3 regions of the Eubacterium album genome follow, and region 2 is predicted to be linked to each of the others. Evidence: predicted binding sites of a transcription regulator. Region 2 holds the regulator's gene; each other region holds the start of a gene.
The links. Region 2 encodes HrcA, which represses chaperone genes, less so after heat shock. Its sites were predicted from a motif close to TGTTAGCACTCNNNNNNNNNGAGTGCTAACA; they were not measured.

Region 1: the regulator HrcA is predicted to act here: its motif matches at 2,353-2,383, upstream of htpG (molecular chaperone HtpG).
Region 3: the regulator HrcA is predicted to act here: its motif matches at 4,164-4,194, upstream of groES (co-chaperone GroES).

The regions. Positions count from the first base shown of each region.
Region 1 covers NZ_JAODBU010000001.1:37,612-48,381, forward strand. Annotated here, with positions in the region: gene N5B56_RS00150 (hypothetical protein) at 1-307, opposite strand, end outside; gene N5B56_RS00155 (hypothetical protein) at 418-996, opposite strand; tRNA gene N5B56_RS00160 (tRNA-Thr) at 1,215-1,287, shown strand; gene N5B56_RS00165 (hypothetical protein) at 1,340-1,570, opposite strand; gene N5B56_RS00170 (DUF5721 family protein) at 1,809-2,300, shown strand; gene htpG (molecular chaperone HtpG) at 2,535-4,535, shown strand; gene N5B56_RS00180 (tRNA dihydrouridine synthase) at 4,688-5,623, opposite strand; gene argH (argininosuccinate lyase) at 6,150-7,523, shown strand; gene N5B56_RS00190 (mechanosensitive ion channel family protein) at 7,664-8,557, opposite strand; gene N5B56_RS00195 (phosphoglycerate dehydrogenase) at 8,759-9,922, opposite strand; gene serC (3-phosphoserine/phosphohydroxythreonine transaminase) at 9,938-10,770, opposite strand, start outside.
Region 2 covers NZ_JAODBU010000004.1:281,542-292,311, forward strand. Annotated here, with positions in the region: gene lepA (translation elongation factor 4) at 1-761, shown strand, start outside; gene hemW (radical SAM family heme chaperone HemW) at 821-2,179, shown strand; gene hrcA (heat-inducible transcriptional repressor HrcA) at 2,769-3,809, shown strand; gene grpE (nucleotide exchange factor GrpE) at 3,823-4,464, shown strand; gene dnaK (molecular chaperone DnaK) at 4,551-6,434, shown strand; gene dnaJ (molecular chaperone DnaJ) at 6,617-7,768, shown strand; gene N5B56_RS05795 (fibronectin type III domain-containing protein) at 8,125-9,012, shown strand; gene prmA (50S ribosomal protein L11 methyltransferase) at 9,292-10,254, shown strand; gene N5B56_RS05805 (16S rRNA (uracil(1498)-N(3))-methyltransferase) at 10,269-10,770, shown strand, end outside.
Region 3 covers NZ_JAODBU010000001.1:7,687-18,456, forward strand. Annotated here, with positions in the region: gene N5B56_RS00025 (sensor histidine kinase) at 1-466, opposite strand, end outside; gene N5B56_RS00030 (response regulator transcription factor) at 478-1,170, opposite strand; gene N5B56_RS00035 (hypothetical protein) at 1,295-2,131, opposite strand; gene groL (chaperonin GroEL) at 2,188-3,807, opposite strand; gene groES (co-chaperone GroES) at 3,856-4,140, opposite strand; gene N5B56_RS00050 (DNA-3-methyladenine glycosylase family protein) at 4,244-5,155, opposite strand; gene N5B56_RS00055 (hypothetical protein) at 5,469-6,644, shown strand; gene N5B56_RS00060 (diaminopimelate dehydrogenase) at 6,829-7,815, opposite strand; gene N5B56_RS00065 (LOG family protein) at 8,101-8,637, opposite strand; gene N5B56_RS13420 (hypothetical protein) at 8,664-8,744, opposite strand; gene N5B56_RS13425 (VOC family protein) at 8,741-8,860, opposite strand; gene N5B56_RS00075 (DUF6062 family protein) at 8,944-9,660, opposite strand; gene N5B56_RS00080 (glutamine--tRNA ligase/YqeY domain fusion protein) at 9,822-10,770, opposite strand, start outside.

The DNA of each region.
Region 1 (10,770 bases), on a different contig from region 2:
CATCTGAAGAATCATTTTTTTTATCATTTGATGAACCATCTTTATCTCCATCAAAGAATATATCTTCAGCTGAATTATTTCCATTACCATTGTTATTAATCTTTGCTGTTTCCTGTTCTGTAGTTGTTTCTTTCTCTTTATCAGTATTTTTTGTGATAACTTCAGTCGTTGTAACTTTCTTGTTATTGCTTTCACTTTCTTTTAAAGAATTAAATCCAACTATTCCTGCTAACGCAATTACTATTACTGCTAACGCAATTACTATTACTATTACGCAAACAAGTACTATACTACTTCTTTTTTTCATATTGTCATTTCTCCTACAATTATATGTCTTGTTTCTCAATTAAGTCAGATGCCGATTATGGGAAACTTTTTTATAGCAAATGAATTTTGCTCATTTTTCCTAATATCAGATTATTTTTCTATGGAAACAGTTGTTTCTTCCACAGTCAATGTTTCTTCGTTAAGAAGCGATTCATCTTCTAACTGTTTTTGTCTTTCTTCTAACTTTTTCCGGTATTCTTCATCATATTTTTGTACTGATGTTTTATATGTATCGCTCATACAATATATTTCTACCTGCATAATTCCATAGCATAAAAGTATAACAACTAAAATACCTATAAACCCTGAAACAGGATTATGTTTTCTAAATACCGGAATGTTATCTATATATTTAAAATCTGACAAAAATAATGCCGGACTTAATACTGCAACGAGAATAAATACATATTTAAATATCTCTAAAACAACATCTAGTGGTTCAAATTTAAGTGATGTAAATTCTCCATATAAACTAAATAACACATATGAAATAACTAATACATAATATAACAATGCCGGAATCATCTTATAAGACTTTCCTGAGCGGAATCCAAACAATTTGACATTGTCATATTTCTGTGGATTTTCAAGTCTGTTACGTTTATTATCATACTTTTTATAAATGTCCCTGTTATTCGCTGTTCTGTATGGTTTATATTTTTTTGTCATTGACTCTCCTAACAATCATTAAATCTGATTAAATATTAATGCCAACAAAAATATTAACAATTAACTTTTAAGATGTCAAAAAGTTCTTCTTTCCGACAATACGGTTATTATAACCACTTTACAATGAAATGTAAATAATTAGTTCACGTATTTAAGATTTAATCTAATAATTAATTGACAACAATTTTATCATTTTGTATTATATATAGGTGTGACACGCTTCTGTGGCTCAGTTGGTAGAGCGACGCACTCGTAATGCGTAGGCCACGGGTTCGAATCCCGTCAGGAGCTGATTAAAAGGCTATCAGATTTACTATTATCTGATAGCCTTTATAAGTTTCATTTATAATTTTTTTATTAACTCTTTACCCATATCGGTTATATCACCTAATACGTCTCCATAAATTCCTACTGAACCTTTTGTATTTGATCCTCTTCCTCTGTTCGTTTCTGATAGAACAGCCTTATATATAACTGCTCCTGCTCCTAAATTTGTCGGTGGTGTAAAATAATCTAACCACTGATCTGCAAATGTTCCACCTACTGCATCAATTGCTCCTTTAATAAAACCCATTTTTCTGTTCCTTTCATGTAATTATTTTGTATCTTTGTTTATCCATCTCATCCCGTTATTTAAAATATATCATTTTATTTTATATTTATATTCATTCTACAGAAAAAATAAAACCCAATACAATTATATTCTTTTATATCATTTGTAACCTTAAAAGTCAATTTTAATTGCCGTTTGCATCCATATTTGCTATAGTAACAAGTACAGACTTTTAGTAGCAAAATAAAGGAGAATTTGCATGATAGCAATTAATGTGATTAGTAAAAACGAATTTATGAACGCAATTTTTATAAAAGATACATTTGACTATATGTTGGTAAGCGAATTAGAATTAACAACAATCAACACTTTCTCTGTTGACGGGCGTATTAACAAAGATTTTATTAAAAAAAATGAACTTGAAGAACCTGAAGACGATTTCATCTCATGGGGAAGTATCAGACATATATGTTTTGAAATTATCAAAGGGAAAAACGCTCCATTAAAATTTAAAATCACATTAAAACTTCCTAATTCTTATATTGAAAAAATGTTAACTTCTGTTGATACTAACATTGAAGCTTCGCAGGTTTTAGGAATGTACATACATATTAATTATGAAAACAACAAGTTAAATGTTATTACAGGTACCTCCTTAAGTATATTTACAATGGACAAGTCCATTGATAAATTCTGGGATAAACAAATTACTACTTTACTAAATCAGCATTTCGAACTTGAAATCGAATAAATTATAAATTCAATACAATTTTAAAACTCATAAACACATCTTCTCGCGCATTTGTTAGCACTCTTTTTTATCGAGTGCTAATTTTCTCTTGACTTTTACATTTGACCTGTCTAAAATATATATCAAGCGTAAAAATTATGGTGAATGCAAATACTTCGGAATTGTGAAAATTGATAAAATAAAAAGAAATAGTATTTGCAAACACTAATAGATTTATATAAAGGAGTGATATATATGGCAGCTACAAAAGGTAGTTTATCTATTAACAGTGAAAATATTTTCCCAATTATAAAGAAATGGTTATACTCTGATCACGATATATTTTTCAGAGAACTTATTTCTAATGGTTGCGATGCAATTACAAAATTAAAAAAATTATCTCTTATCGGAGAATACGAATTTAAAGATGACGAAGAAAGTGAACTTAAAGTTCAGGTTATAGCCAATGCTAAAGACAAGACATTAACATTTATCGATAACGGTATCGGTATGACAGCTGAGGAAATTGATGAATACATCAATCAGATTGCTTTCTCAGGTGCTGAAGCATTTCTTGAGCAATACAAAGACAAAACTAACGAAGACCAGATTATCGGTCATTTTGGTTTAGGTTTCTATTCTGCTTTTATGGTTGCAGATAGAGTTACTATTGAGTCTCTTTCTTATAAAGAAGGTTCTAAGGCTGTAAAATGGGAATGTGAAAATGGTCTCGAATTTTCTATGGATGACTGCGATAAAACAGACAGAGGTACAAAGATTACTTTATATTTAAATGATGATAGCTTAGAATTTGCAAATGAGTTCAAAGCACGTGAAATCATTCACAAGTACTGTTCTTTTATGCCTGTTGAAATATTCCTTTCTAACCCAAACGCTGAACCAGAATATGATACAATTCCTGAATCAGAAGTAACTGACAAAGATACAGTAATTGAAACTATTGTTGAAGAAGCTAAAACTGAAGAAAAAGAAAATGAAGATGGAACTAAAGAGGTTGTAGAGGTTTCTCCTGCTACTACTAAAGCTAAAATCCTTAAAAGACCTAAGAGCATTAGTAATCCCGTTCCACTTTGGACAAAGCATCCAAATGAGTGCACTGAAGAAGAATACAGACAGTTCTATCATGAAGTATTTATGGATTATAAGGAACCTTTATTCTGGATTCATTTAAATATGGATTATCCATTTAACTTAAAGGGTATTCTTTACTTCCCTAAGATTAATACTGAATTCGAATCTGTAGAAGGTGTTATCAAATTATATAACAATCAGGTATTTATTGCTGATAACATTAAAGAAGTTATTCCTGAATTTTTAATGGTATTAAAGGGTGTAATCGATTGTCCTGACCTTCCACTTAACGTATCAAGAAGTGCTCTTCAGAACGATGGATTCGTTAAGAAGATTTCCGATTACATTACTAAGAAGGTTGCTGATAAGCTTTCAGGAATGTGCAAAACAGATAAAGAAAATTACGAAAAATACTGGGATGACATTTCACCATTCATTAAATATGGATGCCTTAAAGATGAAAAATTCTGTGAGAAGATGTCTGACTATGTTTTATTTAAAAATATTGACGATAAATTCCTTACATTTAAAGAATGCTTAGAAAAAAATAAAGAAGCTCACGAAAACACAATCTTCTATACAACTGACCCTGTTCAGCAAAGTCAGTACATTAATATGTATAGAAACGAAAATATAGATGTTGTTATTTTGAAAGATGCTATCGACCAGCCATTTATAACACAATTAGAGCAAAAAAATGAAAATGTAAAGTTTGTTCGTATTGATGCTGAATTAACAAATACTTTCAAAGAAGAAGTTAATGAAGATGAATTAAAAGAAATGACTGACAAATTAACTGAAGCATTTAAGAAAGCTTTAAACAGAGATACTCTTGATGTTAAGGTTGAAAAGATGAAAGATTCTTCTATTTCTTCTATGATTACTTTATCAGAAGAAAGCCGTCGTATGCAGGACATGATGAAGATGTACGGAATGGCAGGAATGGATCCTTCAATGTTTGGTGGTGCAGGTGAAACTCTGGTTCTTAATTCAAACAACAACCTTGTTAAATATATCATTGATAATCCTGAGGGAGAAAATACTGATTTAATTTGCAAGCAGTTATACGACCTCGCAATGATTAGTCATACACCTCTTAATCCAGAATCAATGACAGCTTTTATCGAAAGAAGCAACAAGATTCTTGAAATCATAACTAAGTAATATTATTTAACAACATATTTTATTAGAAAAAAAATTAGTAATTTAATTATTTATCCAATAATAAATGGACACTTTTTTGTATGCCCCTTAAAAGTACAACAAAAATTAAACTTTTAAGAGCAAATCATTTTAAGTGTCCATTTTATTATTCGTTAATTTATAATATCACATTTAAACATTTCTTCTATTGCATTATTAAAATGAATTAAGTCATTTGCTTTCTTGATTCGTTTCCAATTCTTTTCATAATTCTCAAATAGTGGTGACATATATCTCCATGCTTCTTTCATCTTAAATAAAAGATTTCTATCACCGCTCATTACTTCTTTATAATCATTATATATAATTTCATTAAATCTATACAATTTTTCTTTAGTGACTCTCTCACCACCTCGTATTTCAGAAAAAATATTTGGATTAGTAATTGCTCCACGACCAATCATTACACTATCTATGTTTGGAAATCGTTTTATAATTTTATTATAATCATCTACGCTATTTACATCACCATTGTAACAAAGTTTATTTTTGCTGTTTTCATAAGCATACTCAAAAACTTCTAAATTAGGAGTGTTATTATAAAAATCTTCTCTCACTCTTGGATGTATAATTAATTCCTTTAAATTATATTTATTATATATTTCGAGTATTTCGTAAAATTCTTCCGGCTCATACATTCCGATTCGCGTCTTTACTGATATTTCCATCCCTGACTCATTTACCATTTTATCAAGCAAAATATCTAAATCTTCAAGATTTTTCAAAAGGCCTGAGCCACGTCCTTTTGATACTACTGTTCCTGACGGACAGCCTGCATTTATATTAACCTCTGTATATCCGTAATCTTTTAATTTACTCATTGCACTAAGTGCCTGATCAGTCTGTTTTGTCATAAGCTGAGGAATCAAAACATTTATTTTATTATTTTGCGGATTTATATCTCTTACTTCTTTATTAGAAAATTTTTTATTCTGACTTGTACCTATAAACGGTGCAAAAAATTTATCCGGTTGTTCAAATACTGCCGCTAAGGCATTTCTATATATGTATCCTGTTATTCCTTCTAATGGTGCTAAATATAATTTCATTTTTCTTCCTTTTATCTCAATGCCAGGACTTTATATGCATAATACACGAAGCTGCTTTAATCCTAACATTAATTTAATTTTTTAATCCACGAACCATTATATTATATTGCAGAATATTTTCAAATAATAATTTCTATATGATTATGTAAATATCTGCACATAAAAAATCCTTATTATATTGTAACGATTTTGTTTTATTTTTTGTTATATTTTACTTTTATATGTTGTTATATGTTGTTATATTTTTGCTTTATTAAATTTAATCCATTTGTAAAATTATGTAATAACTTTCTAAATATAAATTTTAATTAAAATACATTATTATATGCATAGCTTCAAAACATCTACTCTACAAATATATATTTGAAAAACTACTGTTATAATGCTATAATTTTAAAGATGTCTTAGCGCAATATATAACAAAAACGATTCAGAAATTTGTTTATACCAAAAAGATTTTCATCAATTTGTTTATTGTAATATATTTGTAAGATGTAAATACAAAAAAAGAAATGAGGAATTACATATGAAATTATGGGGAGGCCGTTTCACAAAAGAAACAAATAAATTAGTACATAATTTTAATGCGTCATTATCATTTGACCAGAAATTTTATAAACAGGATATTCAGGGAAGTATTGCTCATGTGACCATGCTTGCAAAGCAGGGTATTATTGAAGAATCAGATAAAGTTGCAATTATTAACGGATTAAATAGCATTTTGACTGATATTGAAAACGGACATTTAGAGTTTACTCCTGAGCATGAAGATATTCACAGCTTTGTTGAGGCTCACCTTATTGAAAGAATCGGTGACCCTGGTAAAAAATTGCACACAGGAAGAAGCCGTAATGACCAGGTTGCTTTAGATATGAAATTATATGTCCGTGATGAAGTAGTTGAACTTGACTCATTATTAAAAACTTTACTTTTGTCTATAATGAAAGTTATGGAAGAAAACACTGAAACTTTTATGCCGGGATTTACTCATTTGCAGAAAGCCCAGCCGGTAACTTTAGCTCATCACTTTGGCGCATATTTTGAAATGTTTAAAAGAGACCGAAGCAGATTAACAGATATTTATGACCGTATGAATTATTGTCCTTTAGGTGCAGGTGCATTAGCTGGAACAACATATCCTCTTGATCGTGAATACACTGCTTCTTTGCTTAATTTTGATGGTCCGACATTAAATAGTATGGATTCCGTTTCTGACAGGGATTATGTAATTGAATTGATGTCTGCATTATCTACAATTATGATGCATTTAAGCAGATTTTGTGAAGAGATTATCATATGGAATTCTAACGAATACAGATTTGTAAATATTGACGATTCTTATAGTACAGGTTCAAGCATTATGCCTCAGAAAAAGAATCCTGATATTGCTGAATTAATTAGAGGAAAGACAGGACGTGTTTATGGTGCTCTCACTTCTATTCTTACTACAATGAAGGGAATTCCTCTTGCTTACAACAAAGATATGCAGGAAGATAAAGAATTTGCATTTGACGCAATTGACACTACAAAAGGTTGTATCGCATTATTTACAGGAATGATTGATACTATGACATTCAATAAGCAGGTTATGGAAAGTAGCGCTAAAAACGGATTTACTAACGCTACAGACGCTGCTGATTATTTAGTAAATCATGGAGTTCCATTTAGAGATGCTCACGGTATTGTTGGACAACTTGTTTTATTCTGCGAAGGCAAAGGTATTTCTCTTGACGATATGACATTAGACGAATTTAAAGCTATCAGTCCAGTATTTGAAGAAGATATATATGATGCAATCAGTCTTAAAACATGTGTTGATAAGCGTTTAACAATTGGTGCTCCTGGTAAGGAAGCAATGGATAAAGTAATCGCTATTAACAAAGAATATTTAAGTAAATAAAAGAATTTATTTTAATAAAAAACTGAGGTTTGAATCCATCCCATTGGATTAACCTCAGTTTTTTTAGCAATTATATGATACCTAAGTTTGTAACTAAGTTTTTTCATAAAAATATAGGCTCTACTATTTATCAAAATATCTTAATCTACATTGTGTACATTTACATCAAGCTGATTAAATGGAATTGAAATTCCTGCTTTATCAAAAGAAACACGTATATTTTCGTTTAAATAAAATTTGCAATCCCAATAATATTCAGTAGGTACCCACACTCTAACTTCCATTATAATTGCACTGTCTGCTAAATTTTTAACAACTACTGCGTTTGCCTCATCGTGCATTATATTAGAATAACTGTTCATCACTCTTTCGAGTTCTTTACGTGCAAGTTCTATATTATCATCATATCCTATACCAACCTCAACATCCACTCTTCTTTTTTCATTCATTGAATAATTGGTCAAAATACTATTTGACAACGTTCCATTCGGTAATTTTACAGATTTGTTATCTACTGTTTTTAATGATGTATAGAATATATCAATTTTGTAAACTGTTCCTTCAACTCCATTTGATTCTATATAATCTCCTACAGTAAACGGCTTCATAATTAAAATCATAACGCCACCTGCAAAATTTGATAAACTTCCTTCAAATGCAAGACCTATTGCTAAACCTCCGGAAGCAACAATTGCTGCAAATGATGTTGTTTCTATACCGATCTGTCCACAAATTGTAATTGCAAGTATGATGTATAGAGTAACCTTTAATACTGAATGAATAAATTTCGCTACACCTTCATCTGCTGATGATTTGGCAAATATTCTATCTACAAACTTAAGAATAAATTTAATTATAAATTTCCCAATTACAAATATAATTACTGCAATAATTATATCTATACCAAAGGCTACCGCTTTATCTATTAAATCACTGCCAATCTGTGATAATTTGCTCACGTCCTTTGATAATTGTTCAATATTGTCTGATACACTTTCTACTTCTTCTTGAGTAGCACTAGCTAACAAATTCATATTCTTTTTCTCCTTTCCGTTATAAATTATATATGGTTAACATATTCCCAATCATCCATAAATATATACCTAAAAAGTCACAAAAAGCCTCAGACTAATTAAACATTAATTATCCAAGGCTTTTTAATAATGTGATCAATAATTTTTTAAGTATTAATACCGTATAACAAACAGTAATTTATCACATTAAATTTTGCTTTATTATTTTACAATACGTACTTTAATTACGCCTTCAATTGCTTCAATTTTTTCAACTAATTCAGCAGTAGCTTTGCTATCTAAATCCATAATTGTGTAAGCGTAATCTCCTCTTGATTTGTCAACCATATCTGAAATATTCATACCTTCAGCAGCAACTGCAGATGAAAGCTGACCAATCATGTTTGGAATATTTTTATGACAAATTGTAATTCTTGTAACCTTGTCACATACACCTAAATCACATTTTGGATAATTTACAGAATTAATAATATTTCCGTTTTCAATGAAATCTTTTAATTCTTTAACTGCCATTACAGCACAATTATCTTCTGACTCTTCAGTTGAAGCGCCAAGATGTGGTGTAGCAATAACATTCTTTGCCTTAGCTATCTTAGCATTAGGGAAGTCTGTTACATATCTCTTTACTTTACCTGATTCTAATGCTGCAATCATGTCATCATCACATACAAGTAAATCTCTTGCAAAGTTAAGAATTACAACTCCATCTTTCATCATAGCGATTGTGTCTTTGTTAATCATTTCTCTTGTATCATCTAATAATGGTGTATGAACAGTGATGAAATCACATTCTTTGTAAATTTCTTCTCTTGTATTTACATGTTTAACTTCACTTGATAATCTCCAAGCTCCATCTACTGAGATAAATGGATCATAACCATATACTTCCATACCAAGTTCTGTAGCTGCATTTGCAATTAAACTGCCAATAGCACCAAGTCCAATAACTCCAAGTTTTTTACCCATAATTTCATTTCCGGCAAAATTCTTTTTAGCTTTTTCCATTGTCTTGTTGATGTTTTCGTCTTCTTTATTGTTTTCAACCCATTTATTTCCGCCAATAATATCTCTTGATGCAAGAAGCATTCCGCATAATACTAATTCCTTAACACCATTTGCATTAGCACCCGGAGTATTAAATACAACAACACCCTTTTCTGCACACTTGTCTAAAGGAATATTGTTAACCCCTGCACCTGCTCTTGCAACTGCTAAAAGATTATCAGATAATTCCATATCATGCATTGCTGCACTTCTTACTAATACTGCATTTGCTTCTTCAAAATTATCTGTAAATTCGTAATTATCTGTAAATTTGCTTGTTCCTACTTTCGAAATAGGATTTAAACAATTAACCTTAACCATTTTTCCTTCTCCTTATTATGCGTTTTCTTTTTCAAATTTTTCCATAAATTCAACTAATGCCTTAACACCTTCGATTGGCATAGCATTGTAAATACTTGCTCTCATACCACCAACTGTTCTATGTCCTTTAAGATTTTCAAGTCCGGCAGCTTTAGCTTCTGCTACAAATTTAGCATCTAAATCAGCATCACCTGTTACAAAAGGTACATTCATAAGTGAACGGTCTTTTGGAACAACTGTACCCTTAAATAATTTGCTATTATCAAGGAAATCATAAAGAATCTTAGCCTTTTCTTCGTTACGTTTCTTCATTGCATCAAGGCCACCCATCTTCTTAATCCATTTAAATACTTTTCCACAAATATAAATTCCATAGCATGGAGGTGTATTGTAAAGTGATCCTGCATCTGCCTGTGTTTTCCACTGAAGCATTGTTGGAACTGTGCTATCAACTTCCTCAGGAATTAAATCTTCTCTAATAATCGCAATAACAACACCTGCTGGTCCAACGTTCTTCTGAACACCACCATAAATTACACCATACTTTGATACATCAACAGGTTCTGATAAGAAACATGAAGATACATCAGCTACTAATGTATGTCCTTTTGTATTTGGTAATTCATGATACTTTGTACCATAAATAGTATTGTTTTCACAAATGTATACGTAATCAACATCATCATCAATATCTAAATCGCTACAATCAGGAATATATGAGAATGTCTTATCTGCTGATGAAGCAACTCTTTGTACTTCAAGATACTTTTCTGCTTCTGCAGCAGCTTTCTTAGCCCACTGTCCTGTTACGATGTAAGCAGCCTTGCCATTCTTCTTTAAGTTCATTG
Region 2 (10,770 bases):
TTCATTTGGAAATTGTACAGGAAAGACTTGAGCGTGAGTACAATCTTGATTTAGTTACAACTGCACCTAGTGTTATTTACAAAATATATAAAAACGATGGAAGTGTTATAGAACTTACAAATCCTTCTAATTTGCCTGACCCAAGTGAAATTGAGCATATGGAAGAACCTATTGTTCATGCGGAAATAATGGTAACAACTGAGTTTATCGGTGCTATTATGGAATTATGTCAGCAAAGAAGAGGAACATATATAGGAATGGAATATGTAGAAGGTTCAAGAGCATTACTCGAATACGATATTCCGTTAAATGAAATAATATATGATTTCTTTGATGCACTTAAATCCCGCTCAAGAGGATATGCGTCATTTGATTATGAATTGAAAGGATATGAAGCAGCTAAGTTAGTTAAACTTGATATTCTTATTAATAAGGAAGAAGTGGATGCACTTTCATTTATCGTTCCGGATGTTACAGCATATGAACGAGGCAGAAAAATGTGCGAGAAACTTAAAAATGAAATACCACGTCAGTTATTTGAAATTCCAATTCAGGCAGCAGTCGGAAGTAAAGTAATTGCAAGAGAAACAGTTAAGGCAATGCGAAAAGATGTTTTGGCTAAATGTTATGGTGGCGATATTTCACGTAAGAAAAAACTTCTTGAAAAACAGAAAGAAGGAAAGAAGAGAATGCGTCAGGTTGGTAACGTTGAAATACCACAGGAAGCATTTATGGCAGTACTCAAATTGGACGAAGATTAATATAAAAGGTCTCTTTGCAGCAGGCAGAGGGACCTTATTAGTTGAAAAGAGAGGTAAAAATGAGCAAACATTTAGAAATATATATCCATATTCCGTTTTGCGTAAAAAAATGTGATTATTGTGATTTTCTCTCCGACAGGGCAGATTGCAAAACTAAAGAGGAGTATGTGGATGCGTTAATAAAAGAAATTGAATTGTCAAAAAATATTTTGAATGGATATGAAGTAGATTCAATCTTTTTTGGAGGAGGAACCCCTTCTATATTGGAATCACATTTATTTGAATGCATAATGAATGCAGTAAAAAAATATGCAAATATAAATGAAAATACAGAAATAACGATAGAATGTAATCCGGGCACTTTGACAAGAGAAAAATTAGAAGTTTACAAGAAAACCGGAGTGAACAGATTAAGCATAGGACTTCAGTCAGCAAATGATGATGAATTAAAAAGCATTGGAAGAATACACACATGGCAGGAGTTTTTGGATAATTATCGAATAGCAAGGGAATGTGGATTTGACAATATTAACATTGACTTAATGAGTGCACTTCCGGGACAAACGATTTCATCATATAAAGAAACTCTAGAAAAGGTAGTTGCCTTGAATCCAGAGCACATATCGGCGTATAGCCTTATAGTAGAAGAGGGCACGATAATGTATGACAGGGTAAATGAAGCAGCATTGCAGGGAAAGGATATACTTCCTGATGAAGATACTGAGCGTGAAATGTATTACATGACAAAGAATATCTTAGAAGAAAATGGATATCACAGATATGAAATATCAAATTATAGTAAAGAAGGCATGGAATGTAGACACAACGTAGGATATTGGCAGAGAAAAAATTATATTGGCTTTGGAATAGGAGCAGCTTCTTTATTAGAAAATGAAAGATATAATAATATTTCAGATTTAAATAAGTACATTGCTTTCATAAATGAAATATACAATTGCGAAGATAATATGGATGAAATGACAGCTTTTCAATATGGTAGTGAAGAAATGATGGATTATTTATTTGAAGATGAAGATGATTATGAATTTGAAAATAATAATCAACAATCAAGAGAAGATGAATCTGTATTCGAAGAAAAAATTTATCGAAAGAAAAGTGATAATGATACAGACTTTGATACTGATTATAACAGATTAGGTTCAATTCATAAAAACATTGAAAGACTCTCTAAAAATGATCAGATGGAAGAATTTATGTTTTTAGGCCTTAGAATGATGGAAGGAGTAAACAAAACTAAATTTGAAACATTATTTAATAAGAAGATAGAAAACGTATACGGTAATGTCTTAGAAAAACTTACACAGGAGAAATTATTGAAAACCGAAAACGACAATATAAAACTTACCGAAAGAGGAATTGATGTAAGCAATGTAGTATTATCAGAGTTTTTATTATAATAATATAATATGTAGAATACTCTATTTAATACTAATAAATATAGAGAAACTAATAAACTATAATAATTATAATAGGAATTATAGTAGGTAATTAATTGAACATTAATACTAGTATTGGGGAAAATAAAAAAACAAAACTAATTGCATTCAAAAAATATATATTTAATAATATCCAAAATAAAAATATCTAAAATTAAACATCATAGCACAAACCGGATAAATGTATATAATAACGAAAGAGCATTTGCCACCGTCGGTTCAATGTTCCATCATATGGAATGACTAGAACCGAAGGTTCTAATGTCAGACCATATGATGGAACATTAGAACTGCTACGAGTGGCAAGCAGCGAAAGCGTTCTTTCGATATTATATACATTTTTAATTGCAAGCAGCGAAAGCGTTCTTTCGATATTATATACATCCTTAAGGTTTGTGCTATTTTTCTATGTTCACAAATTATTTACAAAAGTTTCTATAATTTTTTTTGCAAAAATGTTGACAAATAATATGGTGGGTGCTATTTTAATTTATGAAAGATGTTAGCACTCAAAACTAACGAGTGCTAATAAGTAGAAAGGAGATGGAATATGGAACTGACAGAGAGAAAAGTAAAAATATTACAGGCAGTCATTCGTAACTATTTGGAAACAGGCGAGCCCGTTGGTTCAAGAACCATTTCTAAGTATACAGATCTTAACTTAAGTTCAGCAACCATTCGTAATGAGATGGCTGACTTAGAAGAGATGGGATATATAGTTCAGCCTCATACATCAGCAGGACGAATTCCTACAGATAAAGGTTACAGACTTTATGTTGACGATTTAATGAAAGAAAAAGTTCAGGAATTAGACAACAGAGAAAAGAAAGTAACTGAAAGAGAAAACCTTTTATTTGAAAAGGTTGATAAGGTTGAAACCCTTCTTCAGAATATGGCGAAGATGCTTGCAACCAATACTAATTATGCAACAATGATTTCAACATCAAGGGATAACGAAGATAAGATAAAATTCATTCAGTTGTCACTTATGGATGACAATCAGATTTTATGTATTGTTGTTTCGGGAAGAAACAGAGTAGTAAACAAGATTATAAAAGTTAAAGACCAGATTAATGAAGAAATGGTTTTGAGACTTAATGTGGCACTCAATACAAGTCTTGCAGGATTAGCAGTTGAGCAGATTAACATAGCTGTTATTTCAACACTTACATCTAATGCAGGTGAACATAAAGAATTAGTAACAGATGTGTTACAGGCAATTACAGAAGCCATTGCATCAGAAGCACAGATGAAGATTTATACATCAGGTGCAACGAATATTTTGAAGTATCCTGAATTAAGCAGTAACGAGAATGCAAGTTTGTTGCTTTCAACATTTGAAGAAAAGAAGCCATTAACCAATTTGGTAAATGATAATGAAACAGGAATTCAGGTTTATATCGGTGAAGAAACTCCGGTAGAAGGAATGAAGGATTGTAGTGTTGTAACAGCAACTTATGAATTAGAAGATGGCATTAAAGGTACCATCGGAGTTATAGGTCCGAAGCGAATGGATTATGAGAAAGTTGTAGAGACATTAAGAACAGTTAAGGGCCAGTTAAGCGATGCTTTCAAGAAGGAAGACGAATAGAAAGGAAGGTCCAATGGAAAAGAATATTAACGATATGCCTGAAGAAGAAAAGGTAGAAAAATCTGAAACTGAAGAAGAAACAGTAGAAGATACAAATGAAACAGTAGAAACTGAAAAAGAAACAACAGAAGATACTAAAGAAGATAAAGACAAAAAAGAAGCAGAAGATAAAAATTCTTCAGACAAAAAAGAAAAGAAAAAAATATTTGGAAAGAAAGATAAGAAAGACCAGCAGATAGAAGAGTTAACTGATAAACATCAAAGACTTATGGCTGAATTCCAAAACTATAGAAACCGTAGCGAAAAAGAAAAATCAGCAATGTTTGAAGTTGGTGCAAGATCAATTATTGAAAAACTTCTTCCGATTGTAGATAACTTTGAAAGAGGTATCGCAGCATTATCAGAAGAAGAACAGAAATCACCAACAGGTCAGGGAATGAATTTAATATATAAGCAGTTGATGACAGCATTTGAAGAAATGGGAGTTACAGTCATTGAAGCTAAAGGCCAACAGTTTGATCCGGAATTACACAATGCAGTAATGCATGAAGACAATGACGAATTAGAAGAAAATGTTGTTGTTGAGGAATTCCAGAAAGGCTATAAATATAGAGACAGTGTTATAAGACATAGCATGGTTAAGGTAGCTAATTAATTTTACAAATAAGAAATTATTTAACATATATTTGAACTCGGAAAACCGAGAAATAAGAAAATTATCAATTTAGGAGGAAATATATCATGGGAAAGATTATTGGTATTGACTTAGGAACTACAAATTCATGTGTAGCAGTTATGGAAGGTGGAAAACCTACAGTTATTACAAATGCAGAAGGTGTTAGAACAACTCCATCAGTAGTAGCATTTGCAAAATCAGGTGAAAGATTAGTTGGTGAAACAGCTAAACGTCAGGCAGTTACAAACGCTGACAAGACAATCTCTTCAATTAAGAGACATATGGGAACAGATTACAAAGTAGCAATTGATGATAAGAAATATACACCACAGGAAATTTCAGCAATGATTCTTCAGAAGTTAAAAGGTGATGCTGAAGCTTACTTAGGTGAAAAGGTATCAGAAGCTGTTATTACAGTACCTGCTTACTTCAATGATGCACAGAGACAGGCAACAAAAGATGCAGGTAAGATTGCAGGACTTGATGTAAAGAGAATTATCAACGAGCCAACAGCTGCAGCATTAGCTTATGGTCTTGATAATGAAAAAGAACAGAAGATTATGGTATACGATTTAGGTGGTGGTACATTTGATGTATCTATTATCGAAATTGGTGATGGTGTAATCGAAGTATTATCAACTTCAGGTGATAACAGACTTGGTGGTGATGACTTTGATGAAGCAATTACAAATTATATGATTTCTGACTTCAAGACAAAGACAGGTGTAGACCTTACAACAGATAAGATGGCACTTCAGAGAATTAAAGAAGCAGCAGAAAAAGCTAAGAAGGAACTTTCTTCAGCAACACAGACAAACATTAACATCCCTTACATTACAGTAACAGCTGAAGGACCACAGCATTTTGATTTAACTCTTACAAGAGCTAAATTTGATGAATTAACAAGAGCATTAGTTGAAAGAACAGCAGTTCCTGTACAGAATGCATTAAGAGATGCCGGAATTACAGCAGCTGAACTTGGAAAGGTATTATTAGTTGGTGGTTCAACAAGAATCCCTGCAGTACAGGATAAGGTTAAACAACTTACAGGTCATGAACCATCTAAGAGTTTGAATCCTGATGAATGTGTAGCAATCGGTGCATCAATTCAGGGTGGTAAACTTGCAGGTGATGCAGGCGCAGGCGAAATCTTACTTCTTGATGTTACTCCACTTTCATTATCAATTGAAACAATGGGTGGTATCGCAACAAGATTAATTGAAAGAAATACAACAATTCCTACAAAGAAGAGCCAGACATTCTCAACAGCAACAGATAACCAGACAGCCGTTGATATCAACGTAGTACAGGGTGAAAGACAGTTCGCAAGAGATAACAAGAGCCTTGGACAGTTCAGACTTGATGGAATCCCACCAGCAAAGAGAGGTGTTCCACAGATTGAAGTTACATTTGATATTGATGCAAATGGTATCGTAAATGTTTCAGCTAAGGATTTAGGAACAGGAAAAGAACAGCACATTACAATTACAGCAGGTTCAAATATGTCTGATGAAGATATCGATAAGGCTGTAAAAGAAGCTGCTGAATTTGAAGCACAGGATAAGAAACGTAAGGAAGGCATTGATGCTAAGAATGAAGCTGATTCAATGGTATTCCAGACAGAAAATGCTTTGAATGAAGTTGGTGATAAGATTGATGCAAATGATAAGGCAGCAGTTCAGGCTGACATCGATGCATTAAAGGCTGTAATTGCTGAAATTACAGATGACCAGAACATCACAGATGCTCAGATTGAAAGCTTAAAGAATGGAAAAGAAAAATTAATGGAAAGCTCACAGAAAGTATTCTCAAAGATGTATGAACAGGCTCAGGCACAGGCTGGAGCACAGGGAGCAGGTCCTGATATGGGAGCACAGGGAGCTTACCAGGATCCTAATGCAGGAGCTGGAGCAGATGATGTAGTTGATGGTGACTATAAGGAAGTATAATCTGAATACACATATAGCACTGGGTTATAGAATATGATAGAATGTATCCCGTCCGGGTTTAGCCCGGACGGGTTTTACAAGTTATTTATACTAATATAAAAATAATGAAAATAGGACTAGGGTATGACATCCGTGTTTTATTTGCAGATTATTTATTCATACTAATATGAAAGGTGATAAAAATGGCGGAAAAAAGAGATTATTATGAGGTATTAGGCGTTGATAAAAATGCTGACGAAGCCACAATAAAAAGCGCATATAGAAAATTGGCTAAGAAATATCACCCGGACGTAAATCCTGGGGAAGAAGCTGCGGCGAAGTTTAAAGAAGCATCAGAGGCATATGCTGTACTTAGTGATGCTGATAAGAGACGTCAGTATGATCAATTCGGTCATGCAGCATTTGATGGAAGCGCAGGAGCAGGAGCCGGAGGATTTGATTTTAATTCTGCAGACTTTGGAGATATATTTGGAGACATATTCGGAGATATATTTGGCGGAGGCAGACGTAGTTCAAGAAACAGCAATGGTCCTATGAGAGGAGCAGATATTCGTGCTTCAGTCAGAATAACATTTGAAGAAGCTGTATTTGGATGCGAAAAGGAATTAAGTCTTAATCTTAAAGATGAATGTACAACATGTCATGGAACAGGTGCAAAGCCTGGAACACAACCTGAAACATGTAGCCGATGCGGAGGTAGAGGTCAGGTAGTTACAACACAGCAGAGCTTCTTTGGAACAATGCAGAATATTACAACATGTCCTGAATGTAACGGAACAGGTAAGGTTATAAAGGATAAATGTGCAACATGTCACGGCACAGGATATACTTCAAGTCTTAAAAAGATTGCAGTTACAATTCCGGCAGGTATTGATGACGGACAGAGTGTAAGAATCAGAGAAAAAGGTGAACCTGGAAGAAATGGCGGACCAAGAGGAGACTTATTAGTACAGGTTAGAATTATAGGCAATCCAAACTTCCAAAGAAATGGAATGGATTTATATACAAATACATCAATCTCATTTGCACAGGCAGCAATAGGAGGAGATGTAAGAGTTAACACTGTAGATGGAGATGTATTGTTTAACATAAAACCGGGAACACAGACAGGAACAAGAATCAGATTAAAAGGAAAAGGTGTTCCAAGTATTAGAAATAAAGCAGTTCGTGGTGATCAATATACAACTTTGATTGTAAGAGTACCTGAAAAATTGACTCATGAACAAAAAGAGTTAATTAAACAGTTAGACAAAGTATCAGGAAATACACTAAACCAAAGTGAAGATGAAAAGCCAAAGAAAAAGAGCTTTAAAGATAAATTTAAACTAGATTAAGAGATTAGAAAAAAGAAATATTGCGGATATAAAAGTAAAATTGCTTTTATATCCGTATTTTTATATATTAAAAATTTGAAAAAAATTTTATAAGTTAGAAAATATTAAAACAATCATTTAAATAAATAAAGAAGAAATAAGTAATGTATATATTAAATTAAGTAACAATAAAACAAGAAAAAATTGCAAAAAAAAGTTTTTGTGAACAATAAAACCAATGAGAGTAATCACTAATAGTCAAATTGTACAAAAACAAGCAAAAAAATAAGCGGTTTATAATAAAATATGTTGACTTTTGAAACGTTTTTAACTATACTGACTGTATAATAGTTATAAAGTTCAGGAGGAAAATTGAAATGAGAAAGAATTTAAAGAAAATCGCCACATTAGCAATGGCAGCAGCAATGGCTATCGCAGTAGTACCTGCAGTACCAACTCAGGCAGCTAAAACAGAATTAATTAAGAATGAATGGGACAGTTACTTTGGTGCTTCATCAGGATGGGCTGAAGGAGCAGAAGGAGCTTTGACAGAAAATTCTAAGTCATCTTGGACAGCCGATATGGATTCAATTGGCTGGGGTGGAATCTGGGGAGCTCAGATTAAGAATGAAAACCTTAAGTACCAGAAAGGCCAGTCATATACAGTAAGTTGTAAACTTAAAGCAACTAATTTAGATAAATGGGTTCTTGTTAAGGTTGAAGGAGATGATCCTAATGCATACGAACCTGATAAGGCTCCATTAGCATTTAAGTGGGTACAGTTACAGCAGGATAAAGAACAGACAGTAACATTAGATTTTACTTTGGCTAAGAATTATAGTGGACATCTTTCATTATACTTTGGCGTTGGCGGAGAAATGGGTGACAGAGAAGATGAACAGTTAGCAGGTCTTTACAATGGTTTAGTTACATTACCAAAGGATGGAGATCCTACATTTTCATCATCTGTAAAATGTTCTAACATTTCAGTAAAACAGGTTGCTACAACAATTAAGAAAGTAAGAGCTAAGAAAGGCGTAGCTAAGGTTACTATTAACAAGAGTGCAGTAGCAAAGAAATATGTTGTACAGTATTCAACAAAGAGCAGTATGGCTGGTGCAAAGAAAGTTGTTACGGCTAAGACAAATGCAACATTAAAGAATCTTACAAGTGGAAAGAAATACTACGTTAGAGTTGCTGTTGTAAACAAGAATGGAAAGCAGAGCAAAGAATGGAGTGCTAAGAAAGTAGTTAAGGTTAAATAATTAAAGCTACATATATAAACTGTTTGAATTGCAATAATAAATAAACAAGAGAAACCTTATAATTAGGAAGAATTCCTTTTTATAAGGTTTCTTTTATATTGGCGTGCCCGGCGATGTATGTTCCACTTTGTAACATACAGTTTATGGAGAAATAAAAAGTGAAAAGGCTAAAAGGGATATTTATAAAAGGCTGAAAGGGATATTTATGAAAGGTTGCATTAAAAAGTTTTAGCGTTTATAATAAAATGATGTTTTGTGGTTTAAGAGAGGATTTTATTTATGAAATGGAATAAATATACGTTAAAAACAACAACAGAAGCTATAGATTATATAAGTGGTTTGATGATTGAACTTGGTATAGATGGAATACAGATAGAAGACAATGTGCCTTTATCAGAAGAGGACAAGAAGGCAATGTTTATAGATTATCTTCCAACACTTCCTAAAGATGATGGAACAGCATATATAAGTTTTTATACAGAGGAAGATAATGACGATGAAGCATTACTTCATAAAGTTAGAGAAAAATTAAAAGAAGCATCATCATTTATAAATGTTGGAGAGGGAACAATAGAAAAAGATATAACAGAAGACATTGACTGGGTTAATAATTGGAAACAGTTTTTTAAAGCTTTTACTGTAGGAGAATTTTATATTAAACCTACATGGGAAGAAATTGATGAAGCTCATAAAGATATGAAGATGATTGAAATTGATCCCGGGACTGCATTTGGAACAGGAAAACATGAAACAACTCAACTTTGCATCAATCAGCTAATAAAATATGTAAAACCTGGTGATATAGTACTTGATTTAGGATGTGGAAGCGGTATCTTGTCTATAGTTGCAAAAAAATTAGAGGCAGGTAAAATGGCAATGACTGACATTGATCCGGCTGCAATTACTGCATCAAAAGAAAATTTCCAGGTAAATCATATTGCGATGGATGACATTGATTTGTATGATGGAAATATTATAGATGATGAAGAATTACAGAAAAAAGTCGGATTTAATAAATATGATGTAGTTGTTGCAAATATATTAGCAGATGTAATTATTCCAATATCAGCAATCGTAGATAAATTCTTAAAGAAAGGTGGAATATTTATTTCATCAGGGATTATTTACATGAAAGAAGAAGATGTAGTTGATGCCATAAAGAAAAATCACAAATTAAAATTTATGGAAACAGTAAATCAAGGTGACTGGCGTGCAATTATGGCACAGAAGATTTTAGATTAAAAGAGTGGTATAGAATGTATAGATTTTTTGTTAATGCCGAAAATATATTAGAAGATACTATTTTAGTTACAGGTAGTGATGTTAATCATATAAAAAATGTTCTTCGTATGAAAATCGGAGAAGAAATCCTTATTAGCGATGGAAATGATAAGGAATATGTCTGCAGTATTTTAAATATGGATGATGAAAAAGTTGAAGCAAAAATATTAGATATAAACGGACCGGGAAGAGAATTGCCTATAAAAGTATATTTGTTTCAGGGATTGCCTAAAGGCGATAAAATGGAAACAGTAATACAGAAAATGGTAGAACTTGGAGTTTATGGAATTGTGCCGGTAAGTACAAAAAGGTCAATAGTAAAGTTAGATGCAAAAAAGGCAGCCAATAAAGTGAAAAGATGGAATGCCATTTCAGAAAGTGCAGCAAAACAAAGTAAAAGAGGAATAATTCCTAGAGTAAATGATGTCTGCACATTTAAACAGGCAATCGGTATGGCTAAAGAATTAGATATGATTA
Region 3 (10,770 bases), on a different contig from region 2:
AATTAAAAATTGCTTTACTTTCAGTTGAACTATATTCAGGATTTCTATCCATAAAATCCTGTAAATTATAATCACTTGAATACTCTAAATAATCACTATATGCATTATTGTCGTCTTCATATCTGCCATTATCATAATAATCACTATTTCCATAATAGTCACCCATATTATACTCTGATGAAATATCCTGTTTATCATACATTTCAATCAATTGCTTTATAGTATAACTGGAGTTAGGCAATACCGCATTTTCATCTTTACCATATTTATCATAATATGTTGCAATATTTCCAACATCTGATAACAATGCTGAAAATGATGATTCAACAATATTATTGTAATTTCTCATTGCCTCATTTCTGGACATTATAGTTTTATCGTTAAACTCGAAGTACATAGAAGAATAACATATTCCCACAATTCCTATGGCAATTAAAACATTAAAAATTGTTTTCCATTTTTTCATAAGGTACACTCCTACATTTTTTCGATTTTATATCCTAAACCCCAAACTACTTTTAAGTATCTTGGTTCTTTTGGATTAATCTCTATCTTTTCTCGAATGTGTCTTATGTGAACAGCTACAGTGTTGTCAGCAGAAATTGCAGGTTCATTCCAAACACTTTCATATATCTGCTCAATTGTATAAACCCTTCCCGGATTCTTGATAAGCAGAAGCAAAATGTTATATTCATATGGTGTTACTTTTACAGGTTCACCATCAACCGTAACCATTTTTCTGTCATCATCAATCTCAAGACCTCCAACAACATATGTATTACTTTTCTTTTCAGCTATATTTCCAAACTGTGTATATCTTCGTATCTGTGATTTAACTCTGGCAACCAACTCTAACGGATTAAACGGCTTTGTAATATAATCATCCGCTCCCACATCAAGTCCTACTACTTTATCTGAATCTTCTGATTTAGCCGATAAAATAATAATAGGTATACTACTGTTTTCTCTGATTTTTAAAGTAGCTCTTAATCCATCAAGCTTAGGCATCATTACATCAATTAATAGAAGCTGTACCTCGTTTGACTTCAATTTTTCAATTGCTTCTAATCCATCGTAAGCCTTAATTACATTATAACCTTCTTTTGATAAATAAATATCAATCGCTTCTACGATTTCTTTGTCATCATCACATACTAATATGTTGTACATTTTCTGCTCCTTTTCTAAAACACATTCTATTTGATTATAGAATATCTAATGATTTTTAAATTCCGTCACTCAATTTCTTAAGATTTAATTATGATTAAATTCTAAGTACTAGTTTTGTTTACTTCTACGCTTTTACTTTTACCTTTATAGTCTTGCTAAAGCTTCCATAAATTTTCTTTTTATTATTCTTCTTAAAAGCTCTGGCTTTTACATAATATGTTTTTTTGCCTGCAAGTTTCTTGATTGTATATTTATTTTTCTTACATGTTACTATATGTTTTTTCTTGAAATTTTTCTTTAAAGAATATACTATTTCAAAACCTGATGTACCTTTAATCTTCGATAATTTTACATTAATTTTGTTCTTCAAGCCTTTTGCCTTAATATTTGCTTTTGCAGGAACAATATTAAATGTAACATTCTGTGTTCCCTTGTAAATACCTATTCCATTAATTTTAACTGTGGCTTTACCGATTTTTTTGTTATTTTTATATGTTATTGTATAATCAATGCCTTCTCTTAAAGTTACATCTCTATATGTGATTTCAATATTGTTAAATGTAATATTTTTACCTGTATACACTTTCTTTTTTGGCACACCGTTTACTGTTGTCATAGTAATGAATTTCTGTAATCTTGGTTCAGCAACTGCATTACCATTGCAATAAGACATAACCCTGCTTATATCTCCTGAGAATAGAGCATAAGCACCTGCATTATTTACAACATTATCAATTCCACCCTTACCACTTAGCACAACTGAACATGCATTAGTAATTGAAACTCCCGGCTTATCAGGAACACTGATTGCATTATTTAAATATGAAGATGATTTTGTTTTCCCTCCATAATTTCTTATTGTTTTTATTTCTAAACCCTTTTCATAAATTTTTAAGTATTCGTATATCATAGCATATTTTAATATTGTGGTCAAAAAAAGAAGTGCTGACAAAACATTCATATGTAAGTCAGCACTTCTTAAGATATAAAATATATTTATATACAATTTTTATTTAATTACATCATTCCCATTCCCGGATTTGCAGGCATAGCCGGTGCATCTTCCTTTATATTTGCAACAACCGATTCTGTTGTTAATAATGTGCTAGCAACACTTGTTGCATTCTGTAATGCACTTCTTGTAACCTTTGCAGGGTCAAGGATTCCGGCATCAACCATCTGTACATATTTTTCATTATATGCATCAAATCCGTTTCCAGGTTCTGATTCGCGTACTTTATTTACGATAACTGAACCTTCAAGTCCGGCATTCTGTGCAATTGTAAATAATGGTGCTTCAAGAGCTTTAAGAATAATCTGTCCGCCTGTCTTTTCATCGCCTTCTAATGTATCAACTAATTTAGCAACTTTCTTTGATGCATGAATATATGCAGAACCACCACCTGAAATAATTCCTTCTTCTACAGCAGCTCTTGTAGCATTTAAAGCATCTTCCATACGAAGTTTCTTTTCCTGCATTTCAGGTTCTGTAGCAGCACCAACTCTGATAACTGCAACTCCACCTGCCATCTTAGCAAGTCTTTCCTGTAATTTTTCTTTATCAAAATCAGATGTTGTTTCAGCTAGCTGAGCTTTAATCTGAGCGATTCTTCCCTGAATTTCTTCAGAATTTCCTTCGCCATCAACGATAATTGTATTTTCTTTCTGAACCTTAACTGATTTAGCACGACCAAGGTCTTCAATCTTAGTTTCAGCAAGTGATAAGCCTAATTCTTCTGAAATAACCTGACCACCTGTAAGAATTGCAATATCTTTTAACATTTCTTTTCTTCTGTCACCGTATCCAGGAGCCTTAACTGCAACCACGTTAAATGTTCCACGAAGTTTATTAACAATTAATGTTGTAAGAGCTTCACCTTCTACATCTTCAGCAATAATTAAAAGCTTTGAGCCGCTCTGTACAATCTGTTCAAGAATTGGAAGAATTTCCTGAATATTTGAAATCTTCTTATCTGTTATTAAAATATATGGATTATCAAGGTTTGCTTCCATCTTTTCCATATCTGTTGCCATATATGCTGAAATATATCCTCTGTCAAACTGCATACCTTCAACAAGGTCAAGCTCAGTTTTCATTGTCTTTGATTCTTCAATTGTGATTACACCATCGTTAGAAACTTTTTCCATTGCATCTGCAACCATTTCTCCGACTTCTTCATCTCCAGCTGAAATTGCAGCTACTTTAGCAATCTGTTCCTTACCTGTAACCTTACTACTCATTTCTGAAATTGCCTTAACAGCTTCATCTGTAGCTTTCTGCATACCCTTTCTTAAAATAATTGGGTTAGCACCTGCAGCTAAATTTTTCATTCCTGCATTAATCATAGCCTGTGCTAAAACTGTAGCTGTTGTTGTTCCATCACCTGCAACATCATTTGTCTTAGTAGCAACTTCTCTAACTAACTGTGCACCCATATTTTCAAATGCATCTTCTAATTCAACTTCTTTAGCAATTGTTACACCATCATTAGTAATAAGTGGTGCACCATATGATTTATCTAATACAACATTTCTTCCCTTAGGTCCAAGTGTTACTTTTACTGTATTTGCCAACTGATTTACTCCAGCTTCTAATGCAACTCTGGCATCTGCTCCAAATTTAATTTCTTTAGCCATTTTTATAACCTCCATTCAAATTTTCAATTCATAAGTATGATATTGAAGCTATTCAACTACAGCTAAAATATCGTTCTGTCTAACTATAATATATTCCTCGCCATCTAATTTAACTTCATTTCCTGCATATTTTGAATATATTACTTTATCTCCGGCTTTAACCTGCATTGTTACTTCTTTACCGTCTACAACTCCACCGGGACCTACAGCAATTACTTCTGCCTGTTGTGGTTTTTCCTGTGACTGTGTTGTTAAAATAATTCCTGACTGTGTCTTTTCTTCAGGTTCAGCCTGTTTCAATACTACTCTGTCTCCTAATGGTACTAATTTCATTTAAAACTACCTCCTTTTCAGCTTGTTAGCACTCTTTCTTTTTGAGTGCTAACCCAATAACCTAATAATATATCAATTATTTCAAATATGCAACCCCTTATTTTTATTTTTTATTGTCACTTTTCTTCTTTTTATCTGTTTTCGTTCCAATTTTAGCATCTCTTCCAAAGCAGAATAAATACTGCTGTGCATAGCCTCCATACTCACCATAATGATTAGATGCGAATTTTTGTATTTCCTCTTTACTTGTCTCTTTTCCAAAATAAATGGCTTCCATTATACGTTTAATCCAAACATCAATAGGAAATGCATTTCTATATCCAAGTCCAAATAGCAAAACACAGTTTGCAACTTTATCTCCCACTCCCTTTATTGACTTTAATAATTCTCTTCCATCTTCTTCATTTAGATTTGCAAATAATTCTTCATTTATTTCACCTGAAGCAAGCTTTTGTGATGCATCATATAAATAAGGTGCCCTAAATCCGGACTTCATTTCCCTAAATGCTTCTTCTGTTATTTCTCCTAACTTTTCAGGATTTGGGAAACTATAGTATTTTTCACCATTTACATCACCAAGATATTCACCATATTGTTCACTTATTCTTTTTACAACTTGCTTGATTTGAGGTATTTGTTTGTTTTGTGAAATAATGAAAGATATTAGAACTTCATGGAAATCCTGATTTAAAATTCTAACACCATATTTTTCTTTAATTGCGCTTTCTAACTTATTATCCTTCTTCAACAAATATTCTTTAATTTCATTATAATCTCTATCCAAATCAAAATAATTAATCCATATATTTTCTACATCTTCCTTTGAAGTATTATAAAATATAAGTTGATTTTCATCTTGTTTTATATGAAGCATTTTATTTTTTGCAACAATAACATATTCTTCTTTATCTAACTTATAAAATCTAAAACACTGACCACATTCTAATGTCTGTTCCAAATCAAAATCTTTAAGTTCATTTATTAGAGTATTTTTTCCATTCTCTGTAATTTTCATTTGTTTTTCCTCTTTTCTTACGAATATTTAACTAATCTAATAGGTAGAGTATCATTTTTATTATTCACATTCAATATAGATATTTATGTAAATTTATTACATTCTATTTTTTTAGCGTATGTAATATACATAAGTTTATATTTACTCACTTTTTACTCACACAATAACTTATGACATTATGTCCTCTTTTTTTAATAATTAATATTAAAATTGTCATAATTTCTTTACATTATTTAATGTATTTCTCCTTTATTTTAGTCCAAAATAGTTATATAATTATATTAAAATGTTGACAACGAAAGGAGACTGTATTATGGGATTTTTTAAAAAATTAGTTGGTTCAGCCGCTGTTATTGGCGCTGCTGTTGGAGGGGTATCTTATTTAAAGAAGCGCAAAGAGGAAAAATATACTGAAGATGATATTTTTGAAGACTTTGATGACGAAAAGATTTTTGATATTAAAACAAATTCTAACAAAAATGGGACTCAGAAAATAACAATTACATTTAATTCTAACAAAGCTAAATCAATGGCTAATAATGCTGCTGATAAAGTATTAGAAGCTGCTGATTCTGCTAAAGAAAAAATTGTAGATGCTGTTGGCGAAGAAAAATATAATTCTGCTGTAAAAAAAGTAACTGATGCTGCTACTTTTGCTAAAGATAAAGCAAGTGATGCAAAAGACAAAATCACAGATTTTGTTGGTGAAGAAAGAATTGACAACGCTAAAGATTTATTCAATGATGCCGTTGATTTTGCAAAGGATAAAACATCTGAAGTTATTGATAAAGTAAAGAATTATAATAGTGAAAATGATTTTGTTGATACAGATTATAGTGACATTGATGATTTTGAATCATTAGATGATGACTTTGTTGATGAATCTGACGATTTAAATAACGGCTTTGATGAAAATTACTCTGAAAACGATGATTTTGTTTCATCTGTCAAATTAGAGGAAGATGATGCTTCTTCATTTAATGACGAAACATTTGATAACAATGACATACCTTCTGAAGAAAATCATATTTTCGAAGACATTGATGATATAAAGCAGGACGATGATTCATTTGAAGATACAAATATTTCTGAAGAAGGCACAGACATATTTGAAGAAGAATCTGTACCAAATGTTACGGAACATAATACCGAATCAAGTCTAACTGACGATGAAGAATATGATACTGAATCTAATATTACCGATGATGAGCTTGATAATAAAAGCAGTATTTCAGATAATACCTCAGAAAATCAGGCTGCTACAGAACCTGATGAATTTAATGAACTTGATGACGAATTAAACGATGATACATTTGATAATATCGAAGTAAATAATGATTCTTTAAATAGCAATAAATATAACAGCGAAAAAGATTCTGCTATTGTTGAAGAACATTTCTCTTTTTTAAAAAAAGCATCAGATAAGAGTGATGTTAACACTTCTACTGAAGATACTGATTTCTTAGATGATGAACTTGATGAAATCTAAATAATTTATAATAAAAAAATATAAAGGAGCCATTACAGTATGATAATTCTGACTAGTTAAGAAGTATCATACTATAATGGCTCCTCTTGTTATCTTCCCGTAAAAAATCTCCCTATTCTAGGTCTATAGAGATTTTTCACAATGTAACCGAAAAAATAAATTTCGAAATTTGTACGAATATATTTTACAATAAATGAGCTCTTAATTCTTCTCCGCTCATTTCGCTTAAATATGCAGGTGCAATATCTAATACTGTCTTACAGCCTTTCTGTCCTTCATCATAAAGACGCTTAGCAGCTCTTGCATATGCAATTAAAACACTTGTAGTAAATTCAGGATTTGAATCTAACTTTAAGCTATATTCAATAATATGATTATGTTCTTTATTCATTCCTGTTTTTCCTGAACGGATTACAAATCCACCATGTGCCATTCCGCTATGATTCTTTTCTAATTCTTCTTCACTAATGAAATGAACTGTTGTATTGTAATCTGAGAAATAATTTGGCATTTCCTTGATTTCTTTTTCAACTGCAGCGGCATCTGCACCTTCTTCTAATACAACAAAACATTCTCTTTCATGCTTATCTCTTGTTGTAAGTTCCGGATTTTCGCCCGATCTAACTCTTTCTAAAGCACTTTCTACAGGAATTGTATACTGCTTTGCATTCTTAACGCCTTTAATTCTACGAATTGCATCTGAATGTCCCTGACTAACACCTTTTCCCCAGAATGTATAATCTTTTCCATCTGGAAGAATTGCATTTGCATAAACTCTGTTAAGCGAGAACATTCCAGGATCCCAACCTACTGAAATAACTGCTATTTTTCCAGCTTCCTTTGCTGCCTTATCAACTGCCGCAAAATGTTCAGGTATTCTTGCATGAGTATCAAAACTATCAATTACGTTAAACATTGAAGCAAACTGTGGAGTCTGTACAGGAAGATCTGTAGCACTACCACCACATAAAATCATAACATCTATCTTATCTTTCCAGTCTGCAACTTCATCAATATGACATACCGGAACATTTTCTGTTAAAATAGTTACATTCTTAGGATTTCTTCTTGTAAATACAGCAACTAATTCCATATCATTAGCTTCTTTAACTGCACATTCTACACCTTTTCCCAGGTTTCCATAACCTAAAATACCAATTCTTGTTTTCATTTCAGTCTCCTTCGTTAATATATATTTTACTTAATCAGCACTTGCAATCATTAGTCTTCTTTAATTGACATATTGTAAGTTTTCGCCACAAAAAATTATAGAATTTTTCCACAGATTTGACAATACTTTATATTATATTTTCTATAATTCTTTAATTTTTTCAAGAATACTTTTGATGCCTTGCTAAATACTGCATGTTTTTTCCATACTAAAGCTAGATTGCCAAAAAAGAAGTGTATTTAATTCACAATGAAAATAAATACACTTCTTAGGCTTATATATTTTTTATATATTATTTACTATTTGCTTTATATCCTCTAAATTGTCTGCGAAAAAAATTCCTTCCTGTCTTTGTTTAGACGAAAATTCTTTTTCAATCATATGATTTAACAATTCTTTTAAACTGTTATAATATCCATCCAAATTATATAAAATACAAGGATTATTAAGCTGTTTCATTGAAATTTTACACATAACTTCAGACACTTCTTCCAGAGTACCCGTACCACCTGGAAAAGCCACAAATACATCTCCTAATTCTATCATTTTAGTTCTTCTTTCTGACATATCTTTTGTAATAAATAATTCGGTTAATCCCTCATGTTGAACTTTTGCATCTATAAAAAATTGTGGTTCAACTCCTATAACTTTGCCACCTGCATTTAATACACTGTCTGCAAGTTTTCCCATAAGTCCTGTTTTAGATCCACCATACACAAGTGTGTTGCCACTTATTCCAATCCATGTTCCCAATTCTTTAATTGCCCTTTTAAATGTTTTATCATTTCCGTCTGATGCCCCAAGATAAACTGTAATATTCATTTCAATACCTCTTTCGTAATTTAATTCTAAACTTCTGTCCCAACTTCAATTAAGTTTCCATCTAAATCATAAAATCTTATAACTTTTTGTCTCCAACTATTTGTCATAAGTTTATTAATTTTCCATCATTATCTAGTATTACATCCAATCCAAATAATTCATGATATAACATTATTGATTTTTCTATATCATTAACAACAATTAAAACATTCCTTAATTTCATAAAAACGACTCCTATACATATTAGTCTTATTTTATTATATTATTTTTCACTACCTCATAACAAGTAAAAGAATTATATTTATTTCATTCTTCATCCGTAACACCGTTTGTTTTGTACATTGTTCTTACTAATGCATCCTTTGAATTTTTCCATGGTTCATCTTTATATCTATAATCAAATTTTTTTATAAACCATTCTACATCCTCAATTGTTCTATCTAGATTTTGTTCAAATATATCTATAGTCATTTTATTAAATTCGTCAAATTTATTTCCCGATAATTCTTTATCAGCATATTTAAGTAAAGCATTTAAATGCTCAAAGCAAAATCCTTTACAATTCTTATATAATTCTAAAAAATCTTTATCTTCTTTTTTCCATAAATAAAGTATCGTGGCAACATATCTGTCAAATGTATCATTTAAACGGTCGCACACGAAACAACTTCCATTTAATTTATCCAGATATTCAGTTATTGGCTTCTTTTCTTTCTTTTTAAATAATCCACCTGAAGATTTCTCCTTAGACAGCGTATCAACCTGCTTTTTTACATTCTTTAAATGTGTTTCCATTATTAGAGCAAGTCCTAATCTGTTATTGTATTCGTATAATTTTTTTATATGTCTGGAACAATAACCTTTTTCATCAGTTTCAAATCTAATATAGTCCTCCATGTAACTTGGTCCCATGGCAAATGCTATATTATCGTTTTCTATATCATCTCTCATTTTGCATAATGGGCACTCACAATCTACCTTAAATGCATCCATTACAGGTATTGTATATAATTTTTCTTCCATTCTTCCTTCTCTCCATTTTTTAATCTGTTTACATTTTTATATTAATTCATAGCGAATAATTTAAACTAAGTCTGTTTATATAATTTAAGTTAATTCTCTTTGTTTAATTAAAACTAATAAAAGGTTGAAAAGGATTTCTCCTCCTCAACCTTTTATTGGCTCTATTTAGGTAATTTAAAAGAACTCTTTAATGAAACTATTCTGTTATATACCGGTTTTTCTTTTGTATAATCTTTAATATCTGCACAGAAATAACCCTGTCTTACAAACTGGAATTTATCTTCAGGCTCTGCATCAGCAAGTCCCTGTTCCAAATAGCATTTCTTCAATACTGTAAGTGAATTTGGATTAAGGTTAAGAGAACCATCTTCATTAAGTTTTCCTTTTTCTTCATCAACTATATTTTCATATAATCTTACTTCAGCTTCAATAGCATGTCTTGCTGATACCCAATGAATTGTTCCTTTGACCTTACGTGCTGTAAAGTTATTACCACTTCTTGTTTCCGGATCATAAGTACAATGCACTACAGTAACATTACCATTTTCATCCTTTTCGTAATCTACACATTTTACAAAATAAGAATGCATAAGTCTTACTTCATTTCCCGGGAACAATCTGAAATATTTCTTAGGTGGTTCTTCCATAAAGTCTTCTCTTTCAATATATAGTTCTTTACAGAATGGAACTTTTCTACTTCCTAATTCTTCATTTTCAATGTTATTAACTACATCAAACCATTCAACCTGGTCTTCAGGATAATTGTCAATTACAAGCTTAATTGGATCTAATACAGCCATCATTCTTGGTTTCTTAGTCTTTAAATCTTCTCTAATGCAATATTCTAACATTGCATAATCAACTGAACTATTGCTCTTTGATATACCACAAAGTTCAACGAAGTTCTTAATTGATTCAGGAGTAAATCCTCTTCTTCTAAGTGCTGCAATAGATACTAAACGTGGATCATCCCATCCATCTACAATTCCATCTTCAACTAATTTTTTAATATATCTTTTTCCTGTGATTACATTTGTCAAATATAACTTTGCAAATTCAATCTGTCTTGGAGGATTAGGGTATTCAAGTTCTGTGACTACCCAATCATAT